One region of the Streptomyces sp. NPDC030021 genome, then DNA from elsewhere that is predicted to be linked to it. Evidence: riboswitches for the same ligand, from Rfam matches in the RefSeq annotation. Region 1 holds a riboswitch; each other region holds the start of a gene.
What was found. A riboswitch is a leader RNA that binds a small molecule or an ion and turns the genes downstream of it on or off. The one in region 1 is predicted to bind guanidine.
Positions count from the first base shown of each region.

Region 2: it holds a riboswitch for guanidine, as region 1 does, so the genes downstream of both, ACZ4YL_RS11190 (Ohr family peroxiredoxin) here and ACZ4YL_RS39340 (MBL fold metallo-hydrolase) in region 1, are expected to answer to the same signal.
Region 3: it holds a riboswitch for guanidine, as region 1 does, so the genes downstream of both, ACZ4YL_RS03610 (DMT family transporter) here and ACZ4YL_RS39340 (MBL fold metallo-hydrolase) in region 1, are expected to answer to the same signal.

Region 1 is NZ_JBVIAH010000035.1:43,209-46,419, forward strand. It holds gene ACZ4YL_RS39335 (hypothetical protein) at 1-1,411, shown strand, start outside; guanidine-III (ykkC-III) riboswitch at 1,792-1,859, shown strand; gene ACZ4YL_RS39340 (MBL fold metallo-hydrolase) at 1,871-2,749, shown strand; gene ACZ4YL_RS39345 (serine/threonine-protein kinase) at 2,798-3,211, shown strand, end outside.
Region 2 is NZ_JBVIAH010000004.1:507,458-510,668, reverse strand. It holds partial or broken gene ACZ4YL_RS11205 (oxidoreductase) at 1-19, shown strand, start outside; gene ACZ4YL_RS11200 (peptidoglycan recognition protein family protein) at 297-1,091, shown strand; gene ACZ4YL_RS11195 (hypothetical protein) at 1,122-1,571, opposite strand; gene ACZ4YL_RS11190 (Ohr family peroxiredoxin) at 1,558-2,028, opposite strand; guanidine-III (ykkC-III) riboswitch at 2,104-2,166, opposite strand; gene ACZ4YL_RS11185 (hypothetical protein) at 2,252-2,446, opposite strand; gene ACZ4YL_RS11180 (vWA domain-containing protein) at 2,756-3,211, opposite strand, start outside.
Region 3 is NZ_JBVIAH010000002.1:117,072-120,282, reverse strand. It holds gene ACZ4YL_RS03615 (transglycosylase domain-containing protein) at 1-1,016, shown strand, start outside; gene ACZ4YL_RS03610 (DMT family transporter) at 1,034-1,354, opposite strand; guanidine-III (ykkC-III) riboswitch at 1,386-1,455, opposite strand; gene ACZ4YL_RS03605 (GroES family chaperonin) at 1,497-1,838, opposite strand; gene ACZ4YL_RS03600 (DUF3618 domain-containing protein) at 1,882-2,202, opposite strand; gene bcp (thioredoxin-dependent thiol peroxidase) at 2,311-2,778, shown strand; gene ACZ4YL_RS03590 (HNH endonuclease signature motif containing protein) at 2,914-3,211, shown strand, end outside.

The sequences.
Region 1 (3,211 bases):
AGATGGCGCGGGGCTGCTCGACGCGCTCCTGAAGACGCGTTGGTTCTCCGCGGTGGACGGCCACGACGGAGGCCTCGCGCAATGGCTCGCGCATCGCCTGGCCGAGACCCGCTACACACCTGCTGTTCCCGCGTTGCGCGAACTGTTCACTCGGCAACGGCAATTCCTTACCACCGCAGGGCAGAACCTGCTCGAGATCGGGACGCCGGAAGCCCTTGAGGCCGCAGCCTCGCCCCTGTCGCTGGAGGGTGTCCCGATCAACGAGTACGACCGTCACGATCGCCAGACGATCGCGATCGATGCCCTGCTGCGCGCCGGCCCCTCGCGCGCCTTTGACGTCCTGGCGCCCCTGTTCGAGGAGCAGGTGCTCCGTTCCGGCGACAACCGGAGCGAGTCCGCCAGGACCGTACTCGAAAAGCTCACGCCCGCGCAGGCAACGGCCGAACCGCGCTGGATCGAACGATCCCTGATGGCCGCGCAAGACCGCGAGCTCGGCGCGACGGCGCGAGCGCTCCTCGACCAGCTCGACCAGCTCGACCCCAAGATCGTGAACCAGGCCGCGGGGCGCATGAAGAAGCGCAAGCGGAAGGCGACGGCCACGAGCACCGTGAAGCCATTTACGGGCGATCTCATCGAGCGCTATCGCGCCGGCGAGCACGAGCGGGTGTGGGAGGAACTGGCTGCGCTTGACCGGAGACCACCGAAGGCGCCCGCCGCGCAGGCCGCCGAGGCCGTCGCGATGGAGACGATGGAGCGGGTGCGGTGCGGCTTGGAGGCTGTCGTTGAAACGCTGCGCGCCGAGGCGTACCCCTTCCACGAGAAGGCGCGCGCCCTCGTCCCGCCCCCGCTCGACGCACTCCGGTCCGTGAAGAGGTTGGAGAGGCTCACGGGCGGACGCCTGCCGCTCTCGCTGCGCGCCTTCTATCTCGTGGTCGGCTCCGTGGACCTGTCGGGCAGTGAGGACAGGTTCCGCCACGACCCGAGGAGGCACGGCCCGGAGCCGAAGAGGAACGAGATCGTCGATGTACCGGAGAAGTACCCGTTCATGTACCTCTCGCATTTCGATCCCCTCGTCGTCCTTCCCCTCGAAGAGGCTGTCGCCGAGGCGGAGAGGTGGGCCCACGAGGAGAGGGAACGGGTCGGCATGAATGCGCCCCTGGACCTGACGATCAGCCCTGGTCCGTCGTTCAAGGCGAACCCCCGCGACGCGCAGCCGGAACCGGTCGACACCGTTCGCCTCCCCGGACCCTTCGCGGACGTGGAGCTTCACAGCGGGCGCGGTGGGACCGTCCCGTTCGTTGCACACCTGCGGGACTGCCTGGCATGGGGCGGATTTCCTGGCCTGGCCGGCACGACCATCCGGCCACAGGCCGCTCTGGATGCGCTCGCGCAATCCGTCGTCCCCTTCTGACCACATCGAGAGCCGGTCACGCGACCCATGGGAACCGATCTACCGTGCCGCCATTCCTTTCGGACGCTTTCCTGCTGCGTCAGTCTTCATTTGTTCGGTCAAGGTGCAGCTGCGCAAGACATCCGCGGCGAAGTCGTGGAGCCATCGCTGCACGGAATCACCTTCCGAAGGGCAGCTCTTACTCCATATGAGAGCGCTCCACCTGCTTGAGCGGAAAGCCGCGCCGCCGCGCAATCAGCGATCTGGAGAGGGACGAGGAGCAGCAAGACGGACCTGCCTTCCGGACATCCGGTCGGTAGGGAGCGCGAGCACTCAGGAGATCGGCGCCGAAGGCCAAGGCCCGCAACAGAGCCGTAGATCGATCTCGTGGTAGCGTCGCGGCGGAGGCTCTCAGGTGCCCACCCCGGACGAGATGTGCGCCGTACCCGGCCCGCCAAGACGACGCACTCAGGAGGCGTCATGGCTGTAGGTACATCCTTCGTCGATTTCGACAGCCCGGCTTACGGGCCTCGCGAGTTGGACGTCCGGTGGATCCACGGCTCACCATCGTCCAAGCACAACACCGACCCGGACATCCAGGTCTATGAGTACGACGAGCACACGGTCATCCTGCGGCAGAACATGGCGATCAACTACGAAGCGCCGTTCCTGTTCCTGCTGTTCGGCAACGACCGGGCAGTACTGATCGATACCGGGGCCACAGCGTCAAGTGAGTTCTTCCCCTTGCGTCTGGTGGTGGACCAGCTCGTCGACGGCTGGCTCGCCCGCCACCCCCGCCAGGAGTACCACCTGCTGGTGCTGCACACACACGCCCACGGCGACCACATCGCGGGCGACGGCCAGTTCGCCGACCTCCCCGACACCACAGTGGTCTCAGCAGAGCTCCCCACGGCCTGGAAGTATTTCGGATTCGACGAGAACCCCACCGCCACGGTGAGCGTCGATCTGGGAGGCCGCAGGCTCGAATGCCTGGCCACCCCCGGGCACCACGAGGCCGCCGTCACGTTCTACGACCCGTGGACCGGGTTCCTGCTCACCGGCGACACGGTCTATCCGGGCCGCCTCTACATCCAGGACCGGAACGCCTTCACCCGGACCATCGACCGCCTGATCGAGTTCTGCGAACGCAGACCGGTCACCCACGTCATGGGCTGTCACATCGAGATGACCACCGAACCGGGCGTGGACTACCCGGTCCGCACCACCTACCAGCCCCACGAACCCCCACTGCAGATGACCGCCGGCCACCTTCACGAAATCCGCGCCGCGCTCGACGAGATCGGCAACCGGCCCCGCCGACTCGCCTTCCCTCTCTTCGTCCTCTGCCCAGACGACTGAGCCGCGCTCAAAGCCAAGACGGTACGAGGGCCTGCGCATGAGTAGTAGTTGCTCACGCGCCACGACGCAGCTGACCGGTTGACTGGCCGCAGCAGGCCGGCCGGCCGGCTGTCGGTGTGGCGGGAGGCATGCTCCCAGGCGCGCACGGCAACGACGCATGCGAGGGCAGTAATGAACAACGGGGACATGAGCGCACATCCACAGTGGAAGGTTCCCGGTTACACCCATGGCAGGGAATTGGGCACCGGTGCCTGCGGGAGGGTCGTCGAAGCTCTGGACGAGGCTTCCGGTGCCCCGGTGGCGATCAAGTATCTGACGCATGGCGCGCGCACCGCCTTCCGCGCCGAGGCCCAACTGCTGATGGGCTTGCGGTCGCCGTACGTGGTACGAATCGACGACTACGTCGAGCACCCCGAAGGCGCCGCGATCGTCATGGAGTTGGTGGACGGCGTCTCACTCAGG
Region 2 (3,211 bases), on a different contig from region 1:
TGCTGCGAGTACGCAGTGACCACAGGGACCGAAGGGAAGCACGAGGACGGGACGCCGGAAGGCCTCGGATAGACGGTGTCCCGCGGACCAGGCGGGGCAGGCGGTCGTGTCCGGGCCAGCCGAGGGAGCAGCGGCGCGCTCGCCGGAGGACATCGCCGAGCCCCTGTCGGTGGCGAAGCCGGCTCCGTGCGCCGGCCGCGGGTGACCGCCGGTTACGGCCGGTCGGGGACACTCCGGGGGGTTGGGCGGTGTGTCTGCGCGACCGGTGGAGGTGGAGTCCCCTTCAATGGCGCCGCATGACCTTCTCCGCACTGCACCAGCCGCCCGCGCGCGCCACCGCCCCGTACAGCCGCCGGTCGGTCCTCACGGGAGCCTTCGCCCTCGCCGCCGCCACGGCACTGCCGCTCGCCGCGGCCGGGCGGGCGTACTCCGCCGCCACCCCTGACATCATCGGCTGCGCCGCCTGGGGTGCGCGGGCGGCGTCCGAACCCGTCGTCGTCCTGGACAACCGCCCGGAGCGGATCATCGTCCACCACACGGCGACGGCGAACGTGACGGACTACTCGAAGCAGCGCGCCTTCGCCCTCGCCCGCGCGATCCAGACGTACCACATGGACGCGCAGGGCTGGATCGACACAGGTCAGCACTTCACCATCAGCCGCGGGGCCTTCGTGCTGGAAGGACGTCACCACAGCCTCGCGGAGCTGCGCACCGGCACCCGCCAGGTGCGGGCGGCGCACTGCGTCGGCCAGAACACCGTGTCGATCGGCATCGAGAACGAGGGCACGTACACCTCGCAGGACCCGCCCGAGGCCCAGTACGCGGCCCTGGCCGACCTGTGCGCCCACATCTGCGACCAGTACGGCCTGCCCGCGTCGGAGATCTACGGCCACCGCGACTTCAACGCCACCTCCTGCCCCGGCGACCACCTCTACGCACTGCTCCCGACCCTCCGCAAGGACGTCGCCGACCGCCTCGGCACGCCCGCGCCGGAGGAGGCGGCCGACCCCATCGAGGACCTGGTGCGCCAGGCCACCGGGCGGCCGGCCTCGGAGTACGCGGAATACCTCCCGGCCGGTCTCCTGCCCTGACGGTGCGCCGCCGCCCCGGGCCACCCAGGGCTACAGCCGCCAGTACGTACCGGCACGGGAATCGACATGCACCACGTGGCGGCCGACGCGCACCACGTGGTGGTCCGGTCCGGACCAGGAGCCGCAGGCGCCGTCGGCGGCGGGCAGCGGGGTCCAGATCTCCAGGAAGGTGCTGCCGTCCGGGTTGGTGCCCCGCTCGACGAGGTCCGCACCGTCCCACCGGAAGGTGCCGGCGTCTTCGCCGGGCTCGCCCGTGAGGTGGTGGAAGTGCACCTGGGAGCCGTCGAAGGACGTCGTACCGGCGAAGCCACGGCTGTCGGCGTAGTACGACCCGGCCTGCAGCCACACCACTTCGCGGTCCTCGACGAGGGGTCCGCCGTTGCGGCTGATGCCGCGCCGAAGCCAGGCACCGCGCTCGGGCACCGGGACGCCGGGGCCGTCCGTGACGTGCCCGGCCGGCCCGGGCTCAGGCGCGGTCATCGGCGGCAGGCTCGGTGGCCTCGGCGGGCTCGTCCACGGCCAGGAGCGTCAGCGGTACGTTGCCGCGTACGGCCTGCGAGTACGGGCAGACCGCGTCCGCCCGGTGCAGCAGGGGCTGGAGGTCCGCCGCACGCCACCCGGGCAGGCTGACGGTGAGCGCCACCGCGAGGCCGTAGCCCGCGGGCGTGTCCGTGGTGCCGAGCTGGACCTCGCAGGCCACGCGCGCGGTGGAGGCGTCCGCCCCGAACTCGGCGGCGACCTCCGCGAGCGCGGAGGTGAAGCAGGCGGCGAAACCGGCCGCGAACAGCTGCTCGGGGTTGGTGGTGCCGGGCACCTTCTTGCGCGGCGGGGCGAGGCGGACGTCCAGGCGTCCGTCGTCCGTGCGGACGGATCCGGTACGTCCTCCGGCGGCGTGCGCGGTCGTCCGGTACAGGCTGCGGGTGAGTGGCACGGTCATGGCGTACGGCCCATCTTGCTCGACGAGGACGCTGCCCGGGTGCGGACAGCGGACGGCGCCGCTCGTGCGGCACCTCGCGCGTCGTCGTGCGTAACCGGGTACGGCGCATCTCGTCCGGGGCCGTGGACCGGCCGCCGGACAATCTAGCAACGCGCTCCGCGATCCGGGGCCACCCCCGCGGTGAAGTACCTCACCCACCACCGACCCGGCCGCCGGCCCGGGGTCAGGGCGCGTGGTGCTGGATGCCCCGCTGACCGGGTACCCGGGTCGACCTCGGAGCGCCCGAGCGGCGGTGGCGGTCGGCTCGCTGCCGGCGGCCCGGGAACGGGTTGCGCCGCACGGTGGCGCTGGGGGCCGCGATCAGCAGGCCGACAAGTGCGAGGACCGCGACGAGGATGAGCACGTTGACAAGGTTCATGGTCCTGCCTTTCGTCGAGTATTGACTGCCTGTCACTACATTTTGTTACCGATTCGCGGACGGTTAAACACGGAGGGTGACAAGGCGTGTCGTCGAGGGTCGCGTCGGCGATGCCGATCCGGCAACATCAGCCGTGCGTGCGGGCATTGGCGCGGCACGAGCGACGGCCGTCCGCCACCGGCGGGGAACCGGGACCTTCCCCGCCGGCGCCGCACGGGCAAGAACCACCAACAGCACGGCACTTGGTGCCTCGTCCCACCGGGGTCGGCAGGATGGCGGGTGTCGTTCGTAGGCGTATCCCGGCCGGGATCACGTGGCCGGGTCGACGCGTACCGTCTCCACCCAGGACGGGGGCGCGGGCGGGGAGTTGCCGATCAGGGCGGCGATCAAGCGGCACGACGGTGTCTCGTCCGGCCACGGCGTGTACCCGTCGGTCAGCACGACCACGACGTTCGGCCGGTCGGGCAGGGCCAGGGCCGCGCCGATGCCGACCCGCATGTCCGTGCCCCCGCCACCGGCCAGGGTCACCTCGCCGGCACTGCGCACCCGGGTCACGGCATGCACGTCGGCGTCGCACGCGAGGACGGCGACCCGGTTCCCGCCGACGCCCACCTCCCGCAGGACGCCGGTGACTTCGGCGAGGGCGGCCGCGAGGTCGTCCGGGCCCATCGATCCCGAGGTGTCGAGGACGACGGCCACCCGCGGCAGCGGCCTGCGCAGACTGGGAAGCACCACCCGGCCGCCGAGCGCGGGTGTCCGGCGCGA
Region 3 (3,211 bases), on a different contig from region 1:
GGAACATCACCGTCAACACCGCCACCGACCTCTCCGTCAACGCCGTCTACGCGCAGATGGCGGTCGACGTCGGCACCGCCAAGGTCAAGAAGACCGCCATCGACCTCGGCATCCCCGAGAACACCCCCAACTTCGTACCCGGCCCGGCCATGGCCCTCGGCACCCTGCAGGCCAGCGTCCTGGACATGACCCAGGCCTACGCCACCCTCGCCGACCACGGCCGCCGCACCCCCTACACCTTCCTGGAGAAGATCACCAAGGGCGGCGACACCATCAGCCTCCCCCAGCGCACCCCCACCCAGGCCATCAGCCGCGAAGCCGCCGACACCACCACGTCCATGCTGGTCAGCGTCGTGGACAACGGCACCGGTACGGCCGCCCTCGCCGCCGGCCACCCCGCCGCGGGCAAGACCGGCACCGGCGAACTCGACCGCTCGGCCTGGTTCGCGGCCTACACCCCGGACCTGGTCACCGTGATCTCGATGATGGGCCAGGACCCGGACACCGGAACCCTGGAATCCCTCTACGACGCCCTCGGCGAGGCCCGCATCGGCGGCGGCGGCTACCCCGCCCGGATCTGGGCCGCCTACACCAAGACCGCCCTGGAAGGCACCGACCCCGTCGACTTCGACCTGGAACTCCAGCCCGGCGCAGCCCAGCCCCCGCCGCCGCCCAGCCCGGAATCCAACCCACCGCAGGAAACCCCCGGAGAACCCTCGCCCAGCGCCCCCGAACGCCCCACCCGGCCCTCCCCGTCGAACTCCACGGGCGGCCGCAACCAGGGCGGACAGAACAACGGCGGCCAGAACCAGGGCGGACAGGACAACGGCGGCCCGGTGAACGGAGGCCAGGACAACGGCGGCCAGGACAACGGCGGCACCACCCAGGGCGGCGACCAGGGCGGCACCACCCAGGGCACACAAGGCAACACGCAAGGCGGCACCCAGGGCAGCGCACAAGGCGGCGACGGAGGCCCGGCGGACGGCCTCCGCCCGCCGTCGGCGTTCCTGGAGTAACCGGGACAGACCTCCGGTCAGTGACCGGAGGTCGCCTTCAGCCCCACCACGGCGACCAGCAGCAGACAGATGAAGAAGATCCGGGCGGCGGTGACGGGCTCACCCAGCACCGCCATACCGAGCACGGCCGCGCCGGCCGCGCCGATGCCCACCCACACCCCGTACGCCGTACCGATGGGCAGCGTCTTCGCGGCGTACGACAGCAGCACCATGCTCGCGACGATCCCGGCACCCGTGAACACACTGGGCCACAGCCGGGTGAAACCTTCGGTGAACTTCATGCCGATCGACCAGCCGACTTCGAGCAGACCGGCGACGAGAAGAAGAACCCATGCCATGACGGCACCTCCGAGACATCGAGCGATACGGGGTGCGTCGTCTTGTCGTACCCGGTACGGCGCGTCTCGTCGGGTTCTCCTCCACCGTAGCAAAGGGCAGCGAAAAGGGCCGGTGACCTGCGCCACCAGCCCCTTCTCAGACCTACAGGTACAGCCCGGTGGAGTCCTCCGACCCCTCCAGCCGCTCCGCGGCCACGGCGTGCAGGTCCCGCTCGCGCATCAGCACGTACGTCGCACCCCGCACCTCGACCTCGGCACGGTCCTCCGGGTCGTACAGCACCCGGTCACCGGGCTCGACCGTCCGGACGTTCTGCCCGACCGCGACCACCTCGGCCCAGGCCAGCCGCTTGCCCACCGCGGCCGTCGCGGGAATCAGGATGCCGCCGCCCGAGCGCCGCTCGCCCTCCGGCAGATCGGACTTCACGAGCACGCGGTCATGCAGCATGCGAATGGGCAGCTTGTCGTGGGTGGTGTTCTCGCTCACGCCCCGAACCTACCTGCCCGCGCCCGTCCCGTACCGCTCAGGGTCATCCGCGCTTGCGGCGCGCCGACACCACGAGCAGCCCGACCAGGCTCACCGCGACCAGCGCGACGGGCACGATCCGGCCCACGCGCGGAGCCCCGTCGTCATGGCGCAGACCGTCCCGCAGATCCGTCACCATCCGGTTCACCGTGGCGAAGGCCCGCCCGGCGGTCTGGTCGACGGTCGAGGCGACCCGTGCCTTCGCGTCCCCGATGATCGTCTTCGGGTGCATGCGCACGCCGATCTCGTCGAGCGTCTCGGCGAGCTGCTCACGGCGGCGGACGATGTCCGCCTCGATCTGTGCGGGGGTCCTGGCTTCCGGCACCGCGCTGCCTCCGTCGTCGTCGTGGTCGTGTGGGGCGTAGTCCACCATGAACAGTCTGTCAGCTTAGTCTCATGGGCATACCGATCCCCTCCCGAGGAGAGTGTCACGATGAGCGAGCGACTCCAGCCGGGCGACACCGCCCCCGCCTTCACCCTGCCCGATGCGGACGGCAACGAGGTCTCGCTCGCCGACCACAAGGGCCGCAAGGTGATCGTCTATTTCTACCCGTCCGCGCTGACCCCGGGCTGCACGAAGCAGGCCTGCGACTTCACGGACAACCTGTCCTTCCTGACGGGACACGGCTACGACGTCATCGGCGTGTCCCCGGACAAGCCGGAGAAGCTGGCGAAGTTCCGCGAGAAGGAGGACCTGAAGGTCACCCTGGTCAGCGACCCGGAGAAGGAGACGCTGACGGCGTACGGCGCGTACGGCGAGAAGAAGCTGTACGGCAAGACGGTCACCGGGGTCATCCGCTCCACGGTGGTCGTCGACGAGGAGGGCAAGGTCGAGCACGCCTTCTACAACGTCAAGGCCACGGGCCACGTAGCCAAGATCATCAAAGACCTGGGCCTCTGACCCCGCCCTCCCCACCGCAAGCGGCCCGCACCCCACCGGTGCGGGCCGCTCCGCTTATCGGACGTAACTACCCGCATATCGGTTCGTTGATCCGTGCGAGGCCACGAACGCGTGGCCGGAACGGAGGGGGCCGGGGTGCCGATCAGTCAGTACACGAAGGAACGCCTCGCGGAGGCGGCGCGCACGTCGCGCACGCTGTCGGAGGCGCTGGAGAAGCTGGGGGTCGACCCGAAGAGCGGCTCGCGGCGCTATCTGCACGACCGCATGCGGAAGCTGGGCGTGGACACGTCCCACTTCGAGCGAGCGGAAGCCGTCAAGTGGACGAGGGAGATCCTGGCCGCGGCTGTCGCCGATTCGACGAACATGTGCCAAGTTCTGCGACACCTCGGCCTTGAAGTCGTGGGTGGCCACCACACGCACATCAGCAGGCGCG